Regions from separate parts of the Vibrio sp. R15-SG3-ISO1B genome, predicted to be linked through region 4. Evidence: predicted binding sites of a transcription regulator. Region 4 holds the regulator's gene; each other region holds the start of a gene.
The links. Region 4 encodes PurR, which represses purine synthesis genes. Its sites were predicted from a motif close to TNANGNAAACGTTTNCNTNA; they were not measured.
Positions count from the first base shown of each region.

Region 1: a site for PurR is predicted at 2,657-2,676, ahead of AC6R0S_RS15005 (phosphoribosylaminoimidazolesuccinocarboxamide synthase). Genes of this name have one in related genera too.
Region 2: a site for PurR is predicted at 1,651-1,670, ahead of guaB (IMP dehydrogenase). Genes of this name have one in related genera too.
Region 3: a site for PurR is predicted at 2,311-2,330, ahead of AC6R0S_RS18015 (NCS2 family permease). Genes of this name have one in related genera too.

Region 1 covers NZ_JCBDGG010000047.1:151,203-155,756, forward strand. Annotated here, with positions in the region: gene AC6R0S_RS14990 (lactate/malate family dehydrogenase) at 1-955, opposite strand, end outside; gene AC6R0S_RS14995 (glycerophosphodiester phosphodiesterase) at 1,202-1,903, shown strand; gene AC6R0S_RS15000 (hypothetical protein) at 2,164-2,556, shown strand; gene AC6R0S_RS15005 (phosphoribosylaminoimidazolesuccinocarboxamide synthase) at 2,773-3,876, shown strand; gene AC6R0S_RS15010 (methyl-accepting chemotaxis protein) at 3,973-4,554, opposite strand, start outside.
Region 2 covers NZ_JCBDGG010000055.1:119,687-124,240, reverse strand. Annotated here, with positions in the region: gene guaB (IMP dehydrogenase) at 49-1,512, opposite strand; gene xseA (exodeoxyribonuclease VII large subunit) at 1,758-3,089, shown strand; gene AC6R0S_RS17865 (zinc ribbon domain-containing protein) at 3,076-3,312, opposite strand; gene der (ribosome biogenesis GTPase Der) at 3,737-4,554, opposite strand, start outside.
Region 3 covers NZ_JCBDGG010000057.1:8,351-12,904, reverse strand. Annotated here, with positions in the region: gene spoT (bifunctional GTP diphosphokinase/guanosine-3',5'-bis pyrophosphate 3'-pyrophosphohydrolase) at 1-962, opposite strand, end outside; gene rpoZ (DNA-directed RNA polymerase subunit omega) at 995-1,267, opposite strand; gene gmk (guanylate kinase) at 1,344-1,964, opposite strand; gene AC6R0S_RS18015 (NCS2 family permease) at 2,394-3,764, shown strand; gene AC6R0S_RS18010 (hypothetical protein) at 3,759-4,106, opposite strand; gene AC6R0S_RS18005 (helix-turn-helix domain-containing protein) at 4,354-4,554, shown strand, end outside.
Region 4 covers NZ_JCBDGG010000002.1:116,227-120,780, reverse strand. Annotated here, with positions in the region: gene AC6R0S_RS00760 (putative signal transducing protein) at 1-89, opposite strand, end outside; gene AC6R0S_RS00755 (TVP38/TMEM64 family protein) at 86-778, opposite strand; gene AC6R0S_RS00750 (TfoX/Sxy family DNA transformation protein) at 984-1,577, opposite strand; cyclic di-GMP riboswitch class I at 1,782-1,890, opposite strand; gene purR (HTH-type transcriptional repressor PurR) at 2,066-3,070, opposite strand; gene torD (molecular chaperone TorD) at 3,309-4,016, opposite strand; gene torR (two-component system response regulator TorR) at 4,255-4,554, shown strand, end outside.

The sequences.
Region 1 (4,554 bases), on a different contig from region 4:
AACGGGCATTCAAACCTGTTTGCGCCGCCACTTGTTCAACGATTTTCGTGACGTTATCCGCCACCGCATGGAGCGTACTGAGCTCATCTTGAGTAAAGGGATGTTGCAAAATCGCTTGGGCACCATTTTGCCCGACGACGGTTGGCAAACTAAGCACAACATTGTCGAGGCCATAATCCCCTTGTATCAAGGTCGCAACCGGCAACACCGAGCGTTCATTGATCATAATGGCTTGAATAACCCGGAACACACTCGCGGCAATACCGTGTGTGGTGTTTTGCTTGCGCTTAAATATCTCGTAACCCGCTTGCTTGACCGATTCAAGCAGTTCATCCGCGCAAATACGAGGCATTTTGTGTGTATCGCAGTAATAATCTGCAGGTTGTCCGGCGATCGAAATTAAGCTCTTGGGGGTGAAGCAGTTGCTTCCATGCTCACCAAGAACATAACCGAAAACGTTTTTAGGATCTAAGTTGACGCGGTTAGCCACAATACTCATCAAACGTGCGGTATCAATCACACAACCGCTGCTGATCACTTTCTCCGCCGTGTAGCCAGTATTGGTTGCGATAAAGTGTGTGACAATGTCACAAGGGTTGGAGACCACGATGAGTATCGCGTTCGGTGCGACGCGCTCAACATTCCTCGCGATATCAACACCAATTTTGGCGTTGATTTCTGCCAAATCAATTCGAGTCTGCCCCTGCTTAATCTGCGCGCCTGCGGTAATCACGACAATGTCTGCGCCAATCAAACTGAGATAGTCATCGGTCGGCATAATGTGGGTATTTTTTGTGAATGTTAGCGCGGCAGTATGGCGAAAATCGAACGCTTCCCCTTCCGCCCTTGCTAGATTCTGATCCAACAACACCAGTTCACTAATACTGCCCAATGTCAGTAGATAATTACAGACACCCACACCCACTGCGCCAGCGCCGATCACTCCGATCTTCATGCTCTCTTCCTTGTTCCAATCAAATTTAGTGCTCTGGGCGTATTCTAATCGTCTGAAACCTCTTTTTTCCAATTTAATTTTATCTTCAAATTAAATATTAGATAAAAATATCGTTCATGACATAAAAACCAGTAGAGTTAATCGCAATCTGTTGAAAGAGCGAGCACAACTTAGAGATCAAAATGACTACCACATCCACTCAATGACGCGTATTCTCAGACCAAATCACTCCGTTGAGAATCAGATATGCTCATTATTGGCCACCGCGGCGTGGCAGGACACTATCCAGAAAACACCACCGCCAGCATTCAAGCGGCGATAGATCTTGGCCTTACTTGGGTTGAAGTCGATGTGCAGCCTTGCAAAGACGGTCATCTCGTCGTGTGTCACGACCATACTGTTGACCGTTGCTCAAATGGTACAGGCAGAGTCGACACCTTGACCCTCAGTGCGCTCAAACAACTCAATTTTGCGGCGCGCCATGAAGGTCAAGTGACACCACAAACCCTGTTAACCCTTGAAGAGCTACTGACACTTATTGAACCCAGCGACATCAAGCTGAATATTGAAGTGAAAGTTGATACCCACGACGCCCAATCGGTATGCGCGCTATTGGCCTCTACGCTCAATGTGACCTCAATACCGCTAGAGCGCATTATTTTGTCGAGTTTTAGCCATGACGTGATGCGCGAGTTAGCAAAGCAAATTCCTCAGTGTCGACGCGCTTTACTTACCGAGCGATTGAAGCGCAAGGATTGGCGACTTCTCAAAGAGGTGGAGGCGACAGGCTGCAATATTGGCGCAACATGGGCGACCAAGTCTACCGTCTCAAAACTACAAGATGCCGGGTATGAAGTGTGGTGCTACACCATCAATAATCCGAAACGACTCAAACACCTTTCTCAATTGGATGGTATTTTTAGCGACTATCCAGAACGTTTTCTCTAGCACCTCTTCTCACCCTGTTCGCCTCTACTTGGCCTCCTGCTGAGTAGAGTGAGTTACCCATCACATTTTCTGCACCTTTTCAAAGCTCTCATTCAACCTATCAAACCAATATAATTTAACTACTTATCAGATAGTTAGAAAACAAACTCCTTCTATTAATCTACCTGACCCGCTCATTTTGCGCGCAAAAAATGCTTGCGTCTTCGCCACAATAAAACTACTGTATACGCATACAGCATGTATAAAAGGACAGCATTATGATTTCAGTTCAAACACCTCGTCACGGCTACTCAAAGTTTAATGTGTTGGCTCAGTCTACCCAGCCTCTATCTTTGGATGACACCAGCCTTGAACGACTGGCTGATCTGTCACAGCAGAAACAGTGGATTCTATTTACAGGTCAATGCCCACGTCCAGATTTTGCTCAACTGTCCTCACATCAAGTGCGTTGCAATCAAATCATCCACATGAAGCCATCGCAAATTCAGTCGGAAGTCGATATTGTGACCAAAGCGATTCAATCAGGTAACGCCAGTGCGGTGGTTGCCTCAAGTGAGCTCTCTCTTATCGAACAGCGACTATTGAAAGAACTGGCCAAGCAACATCAGTGTGAAGTCTTTTTTGTTGATGCGTCTATGCATCACTACCACTAAATCGAAACCTCACTGCTTCGCCTCCTATCATTGTGATAAGAGGCGTTTCTTTTCGCGGTTTCTTGATTTGAAACCAAGGCCTAACTCATTCAACTTAAAAACAAGCAAACGTTTGCTTTTTATCTGGAACAGAGAAAAAGTTCTGGTATCATGCTCTGCAAATGAAGGGCCTTCATGGCTTATCAACCATTTTTGACAAATTATAGGAATGTCTAAATGAGTCTCGCAGAACAAGTTCTCGCCGTTAATGACGATCTTCCCATCCGCACTGATAAACCGGTTCACAGTGGTAAAGTCCGCTCTGTGTATTGGCTAACCGAAGCCGATAGCCGACGCCTTATCGAAGAAAAAGGTTACGACGTGTCGCCTGACGCACCACTAGCAATTATGGTGATCAGTGACCGTATCTCCGCGTTTGACTGCATTTGGCACGGTGAAGGGAATCTAAAAGGCGTGCCAGGTAAAGGGGCGGCGTTAAACGCCATCTCCAACCACTGGTTCCAACTGTTTAAAGACAATGGGCTCGCAGACAGCCACATTCTCGACATTCCTCACCCATTGGTTTGGATCGTGCAAAAAGCCAAGCCCATCATGATCGAAGCCATCTGCCGCCAATACATCACCGGTTCAATGTGGCGTGCTTACGAAAAAGGTGAGCGCGAGTTTTGTGGTATCACACTACCTGAGGGTTTAGAGAAAGACAAAGCGCTTCCAGAGCTACTTATGACGCCATCCACTAAAGGCATTCTACGTGGCATCCCTGGTGTACCAGAAGCGGACGACGTTAACATCAGTCGCCGCAACATCGAGGAGAACTTTGCCGCGTTTAACTTCTCAAAGCAAAGCGACATCGCGATTTATGAGAAGCTACTCAGTGAAGGCTTTGGCGTCATTAGCTCGGCTTTGGCGAAAGTAGGTCAAGTCTTTGTTGATACCAAATTTGAGTTTGGTTACGTCACCGACGCGGCGGGTCAGGAAAAACTCATCTACATGGATGAAGTGGGGACACCGGACTCTTCACGTATTTGGGATGAAGCACAATACCAAGCCGGCAATATTGTCGAGAACTCAAAAGAAGGGTTCCGCCAGTTCTTGCTTAACCACTTCCCTGACCCAGACATCTTGCTCAATAAAGATCGCATGCCTGAGCGTGAAGCCCTTGCTCGTGACAATGCCCTTCCTCTCTCTGCGTTGATGGACATCTCAAAGACCTACACAGGTATCGCAGAAAAGATCACGGGAAAAGCGATTACGCTCAGCGATAATCCTAAGCAAGAGATCATCGATATTCTTGCCGCAGACTACGGTCTCATTGACTAAGTGACCTGTTCGACTGAAACGACAACGCCCAGCTAAGCTGGGCGTTGTTTTATCTTAACAATGATATCTCTACTTAGTGGCTTTTCATCTCATCGCTTAGAGCTTAAAGCGCTTTATCTCTTGTTCAAGCTCAAGTGAGAGTTCGGAAAGCTGTCTTGCTTGCGCCGCAGCGTCATGCGCTTCATCGGCTAATTCATTGGAGACATCACGAATACCAACCGTATTACGCGTGATTTCTGACGTCACCGAGGCTTGCTCTTCTGCCGCTGAGGCGATCTGAGTCGCCATATCGCTAATACGCTCGACCGCATGTTGAATATCAGTGAGGCTGTGTGCCGCCAAATCCGCGTCTTCAACACTGGTTCCCGCTAATTGTCCACTATCACGCATGATGCCCACCGCTTTTAGCGTGGTGCCTTGCAGCGTCTCAATCATGTGTTGGATCTCTTTGGTCGATGAGTGTGTGCGTTGGCTAAGCACGCGCACTTCATCGGCAACGACTGCGAACCCACGACCCTGCTCACCAGCGCGAGCGGCTTCAATGGCCGCATTCAAGGCGAGCAAATTTGTCTGCTCTGCGATATCTTGAATCGTCGAAAGAATGGTATTGATGCTGTTGCCATGGACTTCTAACTCTTGAATGACTTTTGTCGCCACTTGAACTTCATTAGCCAGGTT
Region 2 (4,554 bases), on a different contig from region 4:
CTTCAAGGAAAAGCAAACGTTTTCGTCGAGGGTTTCTTGTCTAAGAAATTAACCGCGACGGTAGTTTGGTGCTTCCTTAGTAATTTGAACATCGTGTACGTGAGATTCCGCCATACCAGCACCAGAGATACGAACGAACTCGGCTTTGGTACGCATGTCTTCAATCGTCGCGCTGCCCGTTAGGCCCATGCTTGAGCGTAGACCACCCATTTGCTGGTGAACGATCTCTTTTAGGCGGCCTTTGTACGCGATACGTCCTTCGATACCTTCAGGGACAAGCTTATCTGCGGCATTGTCCGTTTGGAAGTAACGGTCAGAAGAGCCTTGAGACATCGCGCCCAATGAACCCATACCACGGTAGGATTTGTAAGAACGACCGTTGTAAAGAATCACTTCACCCGGTGCTTCTTCAGTACCCGCAAACATCGATCCCACCATCACACACGATGCGCCAGCAACGATAGCTTTACAGATGTCGCCTGAGAAACGGATACCGCCGTCAGCGATAACAGGAATACCGTGTTGATTTGCCACTTCCGCCGCGTCAGCGATGGCCGTTACCTGAGGAACACCCACGCCCGTTACGATGCGAGTGGTACAGATAGAACCTGGGCCGATACCCACTTTCACTGCGCTAACACCTGCATCGATAAGGGCTTTCGCACCGGCACCCGTTGCGACGTTACCGCCAATGATATCGAGATTAGGGTATGCCGCGCGAGTTTCACGGATACGGTTAAGAACACCTTCAGAGTGGCCGTGTGAAGAGTCGATCAAAAGCACGTCAACCCCAGCTTCAACCAATGCCGCAACACGCTCTTCGTTGCCCACTCCGGCACCCACTGCCGCACCAACACGAAGACGACCGCGCTCATCTTTACACGCGTTCGGTTTACGTTCTGCTTTATGGAAGTCTTTTGCGGTGATCATGCCCGTCAGTTGGAACTCATCGTTAACCACCAACACTTTTTCAACGCGCGCTTCGTGCATTTTCTCTTGCACTTCAGCACGAGTTGCCCCTTCTTTTACTGAAGCAAGGCTCTCTTTTGGCGTCATCACTGAAGAGACTTTCTTAGTGAGGTCCGTAACAAAGCGCACGTCACGACCGGTGATAATACCGACCAGCTCGTTGTTCTCTGTGACGACAGGAAAGCCTGCAAAGCCGTGCTTGTCTGTCAGTGCAACCACATCCGCGATGGTCGCTTCAGGGTTAACGGTAACAGGATCAGTGACCACACCCGCTTCAAATTTCTTAACTTTACGAACTTCTGCCGCTTGCTGCTCAATCGACATGTTCTTGTGGATAAAGCCAATGCCACCTTCCTGCGCAAGAGCGATAGCCAGACGGGCTTCCGTCACGGTATCCATAGACGCAGAAATCATCGGAATATTAAGAGTGATATTTTTCGTCAACTGAGTGCGAAGATCAGCTGTGTTTGGGAGAACGGTGGAGTGTGCTGGCACAAGCAGTACGTCGTCGAATGTCAGCGCTTCTTTGGCAATTCTTAGCATTTGCAATATCTCACAATTAGAGGAGTAAAAAGAACAATCCAATCTCATCGTTTCGCATAATGAGGGCAACCTATTCACACTAGAGTGTGCGAGAACAATGTTGCATTTGGATTAGATATTGCGGACGGATTATACGGTCAACGCAAACGCTTGGCTACACATTTTTCTACTTTTTATTTGCAATCACCCCCTTGCTATGTATTATATTGCCGCTAATTTCCATACCCACGTCCATGGGATTAGCTGTGCCTGCATCCACCAATCAAAACATTTTCACTGTCTCTCGCCTCAACGCAGAAGTTCGTCTGCTGCTTGAAAACGAAATGGGTATCGTTTGGTTGGTCGGAGAGATCTCCAACTTCTCTGCCCCGGTGTCTGGTCACTGGTATCTCACCCTTAAAGACTCCCGAGCTCAAGTCAAATGCGCGATGTTTCGCGGCAATAATCGTCGTGTCACGTTCAAGCCGGCTAACGGCAATCAAGTATTAGTCAAAGCGCGTCTCTCGTTGTATGAACCTCGCGGCGATTATCAGTTGATCATTGAAAGCATGCAGCCGGAAGGCGATGGCCGACTCCAGCAAGAGTTTGAAGCGCTTAAAATGAAGCTAGCCGCTGAAGGCCTGTTTGCACAGACTAATAAGAAGCCGCTGCCTGAGCACCCGAAACGGGTTGGCATCATTACCTCGAAAACAGGTGCGGCGCTCTACGATATTCTGGATGTACTGAAGCGACGTGACCCTTCACTGCCGGTGATTATTTACCCGACATTAGTACAAGGTGACGATGCCGCGATTCAAATCGCGCAAGCCATTGGCTGTGCCAACAGTCGTAACGAATGTGATGTCTTGATCGTCGGTCGTGGCGGGGGCTCTCTAGAAGATTTATGGTGCTTCAACCACGAGGTCGTAGCGCGAACGATTGCGGCGAGTCAAATCCCGATTATCAGTGCGGTTGGACATGAAGTGGATGTGACCATCGCCGATTTCGTCGCCGATATGCGCGCGCCTACCCCCTCGGCAGCCGCTGAGCTAGTGAGCCGCGACAACAGCCATAAAGAGCAAGCGCTCGCTAGCCGTGAGCATAAACTGCTCAGTGCGTGGCGCCAGAGAGTGTCTGAGCAACAACGCAACCTGACTGGCCTGCTGCATCGTCTCGAACGTCAACATCCCACTCATCAACTTCAACGTCAGAGCCAGCAGTTAGATGAACTCGACATTCGCCTCAAGCGAGCGATGGATAATGGATTGCGCAGTGCAGAGCAACGAGTCGAGCGACTGCACTACAAACTCAACCTGCATAGCCCTGCACATAAACTCGCCAATCAACACGCAAGCATGATCCGTTTAGAGCAACAACTGATCGACGCGATGAATAAACGTTTGACCTATCAACGCCATCAACTCGCGTTAGCGGCGGAAACGTTAGATGCGGTCAGCCCACTGGCGACATTAAAACGTGGCTACTCGATCAGCCAAAACGCACAAGGCGATGTAGTGACCTCCACAAAGCAAATGAAATCAGGTGACACCTTAGTCACCCGTTTAGCCGACGGCACCCTCTTTTCTACGATTTCTTAGAGTCAATAGGACGGAACTCAAATCGAATCGCTGATTTCGATTTGAGTTCGTTGCACTGATTACAAAAATAATTTGCCGCGCCGCACGCTTGCAGCTTCTCTAATTCACTGTCGCACTGTGGGCACCAACCGATCTTGTTGTAATCATGTTGGCACTGTGTGCAGTGGTAGTGGCCATTCCACTCCAGCTCTTGCTGACAACTTGGGCATAGATTGGTGTTCATGATCTGTGTTACCTTTTTAATTTAGCTTAAACTAATATACAAAAATCCCATCTCCAACTCAATATCACACCGACTGGCTTGCTCTCATCGCTCTATGCTTCTATAAATGATCATAATAAGATCATCGGCAAAAGCCGCTGTGATCAGCGATCTCCCCCTAAAAGAACATTTATATAACCACACACCGAAAGCATAAGTTACATATGCTGCATTTCAATTTTAAAAAGCACAATTAACCAATAAAGATTAAAAATACACACTACAACCAGACTTAATAAAATGATCACTCATCCAAATACACAGTATGTAACTCGAAAATGAGTGGAAAAGAGGGATAGGCTCTTTGGTGGAGCCCATTGATGACATAAAAAAACGCCTTAGCAAGCTAAGGCGTTTTGACCATCATGTGATTATTCAGATAGGGCTACTTCTTACGGTTTTTCACCATGCCCATTAAGCGTTTGCGTTTACGCTCTTGTGATAGGGTCATCTTGCTCGATTTACCTTCATACGGGTTTTCACTGTTCTGGAAAGTAATTCGAATCGGTGTGCCCATAATCTCAAGCGATTTACGGAAGTAGTTCATCAAGAAGCGCTTGTAAGAGTCTGGAAGCTCATTCACTTGGTTGCCGTGAATCACCACGATCGGTGGGTTGTATCCACCAGCGTGGGCGTATTTTAGCTTCACACGACGTCCACGTACCAAAGGTGGCTGGTGATCGTCGGTTGCCATCTTCATGATTCGAGTCAAAACAGAAGTACCCACGCGAGTGGTGGCAGACTTGTACGCCTCTTGAACCGATTCAAACAGGTGACCCACACCCGTGCCATGCAACGCCGAAATAAAGTGAATGCGTGCAAAATCAACGAAGCCTAAGCGGCGATCCAGCTCTTTCTTGACGTGCTCTTTCACGTCCATATCAAGGCCATCCCACTTATTGACCGCAATCACGATCGAGCGTCCAGCGTTGAGCGCAAAACCGAGTAGGCTTAAGTCTTGGTCTGATATGTTTTCACGCGCATCAATGACCAGAAGAACCACGTTTGCATCTTCAATTGCTTTCAATGTTTTCACCACCGAGAACTTCTCAACGGTTTCATTGATGCGTTTACGACGACGCACACCAGCGGTGTCAATTAGGACATATTCACGGCCATCGCGTTCCATCGGAATGTAGATAGAGTCACGAGTGGTACCCGGCATATCGTACACAACCACACGCTCTTCACCCAGAATACGGT
Region 3 (4,554 bases), on a different contig from region 4:
TGCACTTCGACAGGCACACCGTGTGGGCCGACCATCGAGGTATGCAAAGACTGATAGCCGTTCGCTTTCGGCACCGCGATGTAATCTTTCATACGCCCCGGGCGAGGCTTGTAGAGCGAGTGCACTTGGCCCAGTACGCGATAGCAGGTGTCAGCGGTGTCCACCACCACACGAAACGCGTAGATGTCCATAATGGTGTGAAAGCGCTGCTCTTTGGTCTTCATCTTGTTGTAGATGGAGAAGAGGTTTTTCTCACGCCCCACCACACGCGCAGACAGGCCCACTTCTTCCAGTCGGCCTTCAATTTCGGTGTGGATGCGTTGAATCATCTCTTTACGGTTACCGCGAGCGGCCTTGACGACCTCTTTTAACACGCGATAGCGGTTGGGGTAGAGCGCTTCAAAACCGAGCTCTTCCAGTTCGGTTTTAATATTATGGATACCCAAGCGATGCGCTAAGGGTGAGTAGATTTCGAGAGTTTCGCGTGCGATGCGACGCTTTTTGTCTGGACGCAGTGCGCCGAGCGTGCGCATGTTGTGCGTGCGGTCTGCCAGTTTGATCAAAATGACGCGGATGTCTTGCACCATCGCAAGGACCATCTTACGAAAGTTCTCAGCCTGAGCTTCCTTGCGATCACGAAACTTGAGCTTATCCAGCTTAGAGACGCCATCGACCAGTTCTGCGACGGTGTTGCCAAACTTCTCTTCTAGCTGCTCTTTGGTGACATCACAATCTTCGATGACATCGTGCAAAAGGGCGGCTTGGAGGGTTTCAATATCCAGGCGCATTTCCGCCAAGATACGAGCAACAGCAACAGGGTGGATGATGTATGGTTCCCCGCTTGAGCGGGTTTGCCCTTCATGGGCATCTTTCGCTACCACATAAGATTGACGCAGAGCCTCAATTTGAGGCTCTGTTAGGTATTCTTGGGCAACGTCTTTGAGGCTATCGAATAGATACAAATTTTAGGCCCGGCAGAGTGTGATGAAGAGGATTATCGACCGTGAGCAATGCTGCTAACAGCGGCAAGTTCAGCGGCTTCTTGCTCTTGCTGCTCTTGACGCTCACGCGCATCTAGGATCTCTTTTGTGATAAGGCTTTCTTCGATTTCGCGCAGAGCGATAACCGTTGGCTTATCGTTCTCTTCTGGCACCAGTGAATCTTTGCCGCCAGTTTGCATTTGACGAGCGCGGCGAGCCGCAATGAGAACTAGGTCGAAACGGTTGCCAACTTTTTCAACAGCGTCTTGAACAGTTACGCGTGCCATAAGGACTCCAAATAGTTAACTAAAATTTTGTATGACGAGAAATTATACAAGATCTCGTAGAGAATAGTCTAGATTCTTATTTCAACAACGCATCCAGCATGCCTTTGTACTTGAGGGCTTGCTTATCTTGCTTGAGGCGTTCGGCGCGAATGATGGCTTTAAAGTCCATCAGCGCGTTATCGAAATCATCATTGATGATCACGTAGTCGTATTCGTTGTAGTGAGAAATTTCCGATTTCGCTTCCGCCATGCGTTTTGCGATCACCGCTTCACTGTCTTGGCCGCGCGCGTTCAGGCGGCGTTCCAACTCACCGTTTGACGGCGGCAGGATGAACAAGCTCTTGGCTTGTGGCATTTGCTCGCGAATTTGACGCGCGCCTTGCCAGTCAATGTCGAGGAAGACGTCGATGCCTTTATCGAGGTTTTGCTCAATCCACGGGCGAGAGGTGCCGTAGTAGTTGCCAAACACTTCCGCGTATTCCAAAAACGCACCTTGTTCGATCAGCGCTTCAAACTGCTCTTTTTGCACAAAGTGGTAGTGCACGCCATCTTGCTCACCCGGGCGCATGCCACGTGTCGTGTGCGACACGGACACTTTCATTGCGTAGGTAGGGTTGGTTTCCAGCATGGCTGAAATCAAGCTCGATTTACCCGCGCCGCTGGGCGCAGAAACAATGTATAGGGTGCCTTTGGCCATAAGGTTACGTCCACCATAAGATTCGATGTATTAAAGATAGCACTGACCGCGGGCATAACGTCAGTCAAGAGCGCGATTTCTCTCAACATCGGTGGCGAAAATTCGGCCAGAAAAAGGGAGGCGAAGAGTAGCATGGATCGGGGGGAGTGACTAGGGGGGAGGTGGGTAAGGGGTAAGGGGTTAGGGGTATTAGGTTGGGGGAATGTTCTTGACATGGTCCTTTCATCCATCAAAATTTCACCACCCACCACCCACCACCCACCACCCACCACCCACCACCCACCACCCACCACCCACCACCCACTTTTTCCAAACCAGTTGAAATCCGTTCCCATCTCATTACAATTCGCGCAAACGTTTGGCTTGTTGCGGGCATTGCTGCTGGCGATGGGCTATGGCCCTCTTATTTATCTAACGATAGGTTGTATTGTGAGTTCTGACACTGCACTTCCACGCTCAGCCAACGCTGGGTGGCTTGAATCCACTTTTCATATCTCTGCGCGCAAATCGACCCTAGGCACGGAGCTGTACGCTGGATTTATTACTTTTTTGGCGATGAGTTACATCTTGGCGGTTAACCCCGCGATTTTGGGTGACATCCCAGGCATGGATCGCGGCGCGATTTTTACCGCCACAGCACTGGCGGCGGCAGCGGCCACGCTGATCATGGGTGTGTTTGGTAACTACCCAGTCATGCTCGCGCCAGGCATGAGCATGAACGGCTTCTTTAAAGGCATGCTGCTGAGCGGCTCAGTGGCGCTGGTGTGGCACGAAGCGCTGCTGGGGATCTTCTTCTCTGGTGTGCTCTATCTGATTTTGTCGATGACCCATATTCGCAAGGCGATGATTGAGTCTATTCCAGAAGATCTCAAATTGGCGATCACCGTATCGCTTGGTCTGTTTATCGCCTTTTTGGGCCTGAAAAACGCCGGCATCATCGTCTCGAACCCGATCATTTTGGTCAGCATGGGCAAAATCAATGACCCGCAAGTCATCATTGCCTACATCAGTATCTTTATCGCGCTCGGCTGCATGATTCGTGACATCAAACTGGCGACCTTTATCTCGTTTGTATCGGCGATTGTGCTGACCGTTGTGGCCGACTGGATGCTAGGGACGCAAAACGCCCCCATCCCAGAGAGCCTAGTGGCTGCGCCGCCAAGCCTGTCGGGCAGCGTTGGCGCGATCTTCAATTTCTCAGGGCTGACGGCTGACAAGCTGTTTGATCTGCTGTTTATTGTGGTGATTTTCTTGATTGTCGATTTCTTTGATGGCCTCAGCACCATTGTCGGCGTCGGCCGAGATGCGGGCATCATCGACAAAGATGGCAAAGTGCCCAATGCGCGCTCGGCGCTGGTTGCGGACGCAGGCGGCACCGTGATTGGCTCTGTGCTGGGTACGACTTCAGTCACCGCATTCTCAGAATCGGGCATTGCCTCTGCGCAAGGCGCGAAAACCGGCCTGGCTGCGGTGGTGGTTGCGGGGCTCTTCTTGGTGTCGCTGTTCCTCTACCCGCTTTTTTCCATCTTCTCTGCGGCCATGGTCGCCCCGGCGATGGTGGTGGTCGGCATCTACATGATTGGTCGCCTTGGCCAAATCCGCTGGGAGCAAAAAGAGTCTCGCATCGCGGCGTTTTTCACCATCATGTTCACCGTACTGAGCTTCTCACCGGCCAACGGCATGGCGATGGGCTTTATCAGCTACGCCTTTAGCATGGTGGTAGCAGGCAAAGCCAAGCAGGTTCACCCAGTCATTTATGTGCTGTCTGGGCTGTTTATGGCGTATTTGGTGCTTTTATAATCGCAAAAATAAAGCGGTAACAGTGATACGAAAGGGCGGTGGATACCGCCCTTTCTCATGTGCCTCGATCTGCGCTTGATAACGCAGCACATGCTCCTTGGCGCTAAAGTCATTGCTCACGCCTTGCACCACTAAAAACGCGCTTTGATCGGGCTTAATGGCGCCGACCATCGAGGCTTGGTTGACGGTTTGCCACTCACTGGGAAAGGTCAGGGTGAAATTAAGATCCGGCTGGACAAACTGCTGCTCAGTGAACACGCCTTGCTTGGGGTTCTCTCCCAGCACTAAGCCATCGAGCGTGCGTACAAATTGCGGCGCGATGGCATCAAACGCGTGCCGCACCGCCCCGTCAAACACGCCATGAAGCTGACGACACTTGAAGCGCTCGACAACGCTGCGGAGTTCAAAGGGTTGCAGAGTGTTTACGGGCAGGCGTTGTGAGTGGATGACCTCAAAGATCGATTATCTATAAATGCATATCAAAGCCGATATATGATGTATAATAACTAATCATTCTTGTGCTTGCGGGATTGTGGTGATATATTTTTGTATATAATCATTCCTAATTGATGAATTAAGGTATATCGAAATGAGCTATGTAGCAGAGCAGATACTAGACAGTCTTCGAGAAGCTCGGGTACGAAAGGGGTTTAGCCAGAGAGAGTTAAGTGCTCGTTCGGGGGTACCTCAAAGCCATATTTCGAAAATCGAGTCTGGCGGCGTTGATTTAAGAATATCCAGTTTAATTGCACTTGCCCGTGTACTCGAGCTAGAGCTATTGGTTGCGCCT
Region 4 (4,554 bases):
CCTCTCACCTCACAGGCTATTCCTTCGCTGCGCAGCATTTCACACACGATGTGTGCTTGTGGTGGTGTCGTGGCAATAAAAATTTTCAAGACGCTTGCCCATTGGATTGCGGTGTCGCTTTGAGTTTGGCCATTACCCATTTGGCAACGATAGGGAATACCCCAAGCAACGCAAAAGAGGCAAGTACCGTTGGGGAGACGATGCCTGACAAACTGTCGATTTGCGCTAGCTGAGTCCCGGCGTTGAGGTAGACGGCCGTGCCCGGCAACATACCCAGTTGACTAACCAGATAGAAGCGCGCGATGGTGATGGGCGTAAGACCCATCAAGAGGTTGATCAAAAAGAAAGGGAACACCGGTATAAGGCGCAGTGAGAAGAGATAAAACGCACCATCTTTTTCGACCCCTTGGTTAATTGTCGCGAGCTTATCGCCAAACTTGCTTTGTACCCACTCTTTGAGTAAAAAGCGGCTGCTTAAAAACGCCAAGGTGGCACCTATCGTACTGGCAAAAGAAACGAGCAATAAACTGGTCCAAAAGCCAAACAGCGCAGCGCCAAGCAAGGTGACGACGGCTGCTCCAGGGATCGAGAAGGCGGTGATAGCGACATAGGCGAAGAAGTAACTCAGCGCGGCTAGGGCAAAGTGGGTGTCAATGATTTCAGCCAGCGCTTGCTGCTGAGCTTTGGCGTTATCAAGTGTCAGGTATTGACCAAAGTTTGCGCCTAAAAACACAATCAGAGCGAGCAAACCAATACCTAAAAGCAGTTTCTTGTTCATATGGATCCCTTTGAAAACATCATCATTGATCATTGTTAGATATGAACCAAAAAGCCAGTAAAAAATTTCGCCCTAAGGGGAAAACACGTTGAATTCTATGACGAAGGAATGGAAACGCTGAAAAAGCATCGGCTAAAAACGTCTCAAGCCAGCGGTGTTCGGCTGGCTTGAGAAGGGTATTGGAATTAATGAACGCTATCGCTGACTAGCTTTGCAGCTGATTCAGGAGCTCGTCGCGTCTTGCTTGAGGGACCACAGACCAGTGCGTACCTTTAATTGCCCCCTCAAGTGCCCACAGCAGGTCGATACTGACATCGGCAGAGTGTGTGGAACGAATCGCTTTATACGCTTCCACTGCGCCCGTCTGCTCCAAACGGGAGACACTGTCGATACCCGCTTTCTTGAGCATTCGCTCGGTCGCCAGACGCAAGTTCGGCAGATCTTTGAGGCGCGTTGGTTTGGCGTTGGTTTGACGCTGCTTGTCTTTGTTGGCCGCCTCTAGTGCACTGTTTGCCATCGCAACTGTCTGAGCGACATCCTGATCCCAGTCATGACCGAGGGCGTAGTATTTGGTAACCACAGGGAAACCACGCTTTTTATACACGTATGGCTCGAGTCCCTGAGCATTAAACTGTTGGGCCAACGAGTCGTCGGCGCGTATGTGAAGTTTGTCATTTACCACGAGGGCAAACATGGTGTCATCAGCGAAGATTCCGAATCCACCAAACATTGAGCGAGACTTGATCTTGCCCAATGGTTCAAACAATCGCATTGAGTCTTTTAAAATTGGTTTATCCATGCTGTTATTCTCGGTGTATTACAATACGCCACCAAATTCAGGTCCGAGAGATTAGCAAAAATATGCAGGTTTTGTGTCAGTAGGGTGTCATTCTGGCTCATAAAAGAATAATCCTACTCACGGTGTGAGCGCATAATGCGCGCGCAACGTTTAACTCATTGTATTCTTTGCTTTTGATAAAGAATTACGGAGTGCACATTTGCCATCGGCAACCCCGCTACCAAGCAGTCATCAACGTTGATATCGTTGAGTGGCTGCAACAGGCCGGAAGCTTTGCGTCCCATCCTTTCGAAATGGTTTGCCCTGTTCGTGGCATTCGTCGAACATAATAAGCATAAATAATTTATGGGCTAAACATCACGTTTTGATGGGTTAAATGTGATCTTAGTTCATAAAATAGAGGGGTGTTACCGAGAGAATAAAGCCCAGCGGATGAGAAGTATTCTCGCTGGGCTAGTCGATGTGATGTGCTGAACTTGTTCGTTGGTCTATTTCACCGTCGCCACGGTATCGCGCTCGACGATTTCTGGGTGCATTTCAAAAATACGTTTTTCATGCTCTTTGTCTTTAATACGTTCGAGCAAAATCTCAAATGCGTTTTTACCCACACGGCGCTTCGGCTGGTGAACCGTCGTTAGCGGTGGTGAAAAGTACTCGGCTAGCTCAATGTTGTCATAACCAATGACCGACATGTCTTCTGGAATACGAATGCCTTTTTGCTGTAAACGGCTCATCAAACCGAGCGCCATCGTATCGTTGAAACAGAATACTGCGGTTGGCTTTTCGTCCATGGCGACGATTTTGTCCGCGGCAAGCACGGCGGTATCGCACTCAAAGTTACCTTCTAAGATCCAATCTTCGTTGACGCTCAAACCCGACTCGTTCATTGCGCGCTTAAAGCCTTGGATGCGCTCTTGGCAGGCCGCTTTTTCAAAATGCCCACTCAAGCAAGCAATGCGCTTGTGGCCGTGATCAATCAGGTATTTTGTTGCGAGGTAGCCGCCTTCTTCCGAGTTGTCGATGATTTTATCGGCTTGTGAGCTTTCCGGGCCCCAATCCATCACCACCTTAGGGATGTCTTTATGACGGTCAAGCATTTCGCTCAACTCTTCGGTCAAATCTGAACACATCACTAAGATGCCATCGACGCGCTTTTCCGCCAGCATGCGAATGTAGTCACGTTGTTTCTCGTAGATGCCGCCAGTGTTACACAAGATCAAGGTGTAGCCTTGACGGTAGCAGTAGCTCTCAACCCCGTCGATCACTTCCGAGAAGAAAAGGTTGGTCGATTGAGTAACCAGCATGCCTATTGTGCGTGTCGAGTTACATTTCAGGCTGCGTGCAACGGCACTTGGGGCATAGTTCAACTCTTGAACCGCTTCCATCACTTTTTCTTGCGTGGCTTCAGCGACAAAGCGTGTTTTGTTGATCACATGGGATACAGTGGTGGTCGAGACACCCGCTAAGCGAGCGACGTCTTTAATCGTGGCCATATGGTTTTGTCCTGTCGATGACTGCCTACTATTCTATGAAAAGTTAAGTCTATAAAAGTAAAGTCTATACAAAGTTTAGAGTATGTAGACAGAAAGTATCAGAAACACAAAAACCGCCCTCAAAAAGCGGTTTGTATTTATTAGTTTTATCGTTTGCGGACCGGATTGTAGTCCGCAACGTCGATTTGGGCAAATAAAAAACCCGCCTTTGGGATCTCGCCACACCTTTTGTATGGGCTTAATCGCTATCGCCTTGCAGGTAGGCTTTATCCAATTGAATGAACGCGCACAATAGCGACGACAGCGCCGCATAGAAGCCGAATGTGTCGAGGCGCTGGCAGCGCTCGGCAAACCTCTCAATCCAAGGGAGTAGATGCTGCTCAATAAAATCGGCTTGCTCTTGGTAGGCGAGATGCGTGTCGCCTGCCGTCTGCTCTGCTGCATGAGCGCCGCGCACAATCAGGTTACCTAAAAAATCCAACTCTATCGCGAGATGATCAGAAGGTTCATTGAGCCCTGAATGCACGGCCACGCCATGTTGTTGGAGCAGAGTGTCCATCTGTTTGGCGGGCTCCCCATTGAGCAGTCCGGATTCATCTAAGTAGACAGAGGCGTAAGGCAACGCGCTGTCTCGGTCGGATTTTAAAAACAGGTCGCAATAGTCGGCTGATAGTTCCAACTGAGCATCTGGCCTGTCTTGCAATCGGTTCAATGCATCGATGAGCCTGTCTGCGGCTACGTTAAGCTCAGGGGTTTGTGCAAGTCCCGTCAGAAAGGTACGTGTGTCCACCGAATGATATTGGGCCAGCTCTTGCTCTGAGAGCTCTTTGGCAAACACGCTCGAAAACCACCAGTAGAGCTCGGCGCGTTGCTCATCAAAGGCGCGCTGCTCTTTTTCGGCGGGAGATAAAGGGTCGGAAATCTGGGCGTTAGGTGTCTCTGGCATGATGGGCTCTCAACTGAATCAGATGCCGTTAAGTCTAACGGATAAAAATGAACAGCGGTCAACCTGATTATGAGAAGAAATGGTCAAATATGGCAATTTGTGAACAGGGCAGCAAAGCTTGCTTTGCATCAATGAATCGCCAACTTTTCACCTCCCAAAGAGGACAAAGATGGAGTTGTGACTAATTATGAATAGAATAAAGCCATTGAATCAGTGTGTGAATAAGTGAGTAGAGCCGATGAGCTACCACATTTTGGTTGTTGAAGATGATGAAGTGACTCGCCGTAAATTGGCGGGCTACTTTCAAACCGAAGGGTATCAGGTGAGCCAAGCTGAGAATGGCGCGCAGATGCGCGACGTACTCAGTAGCAGTCGGGTCGATTTGGTGATGCTGGATATCAATCTGCCCAGCGAAGATGGCTTGATGCTGACGCGTGAGCTGCGCAGTCAATCGGACATCGGTATTATCTTGGTGACCGGGCGTACCGACAGCATTGATAAGATTGTTGGTCTAGAAATGGGCGCGGACGATTATGTC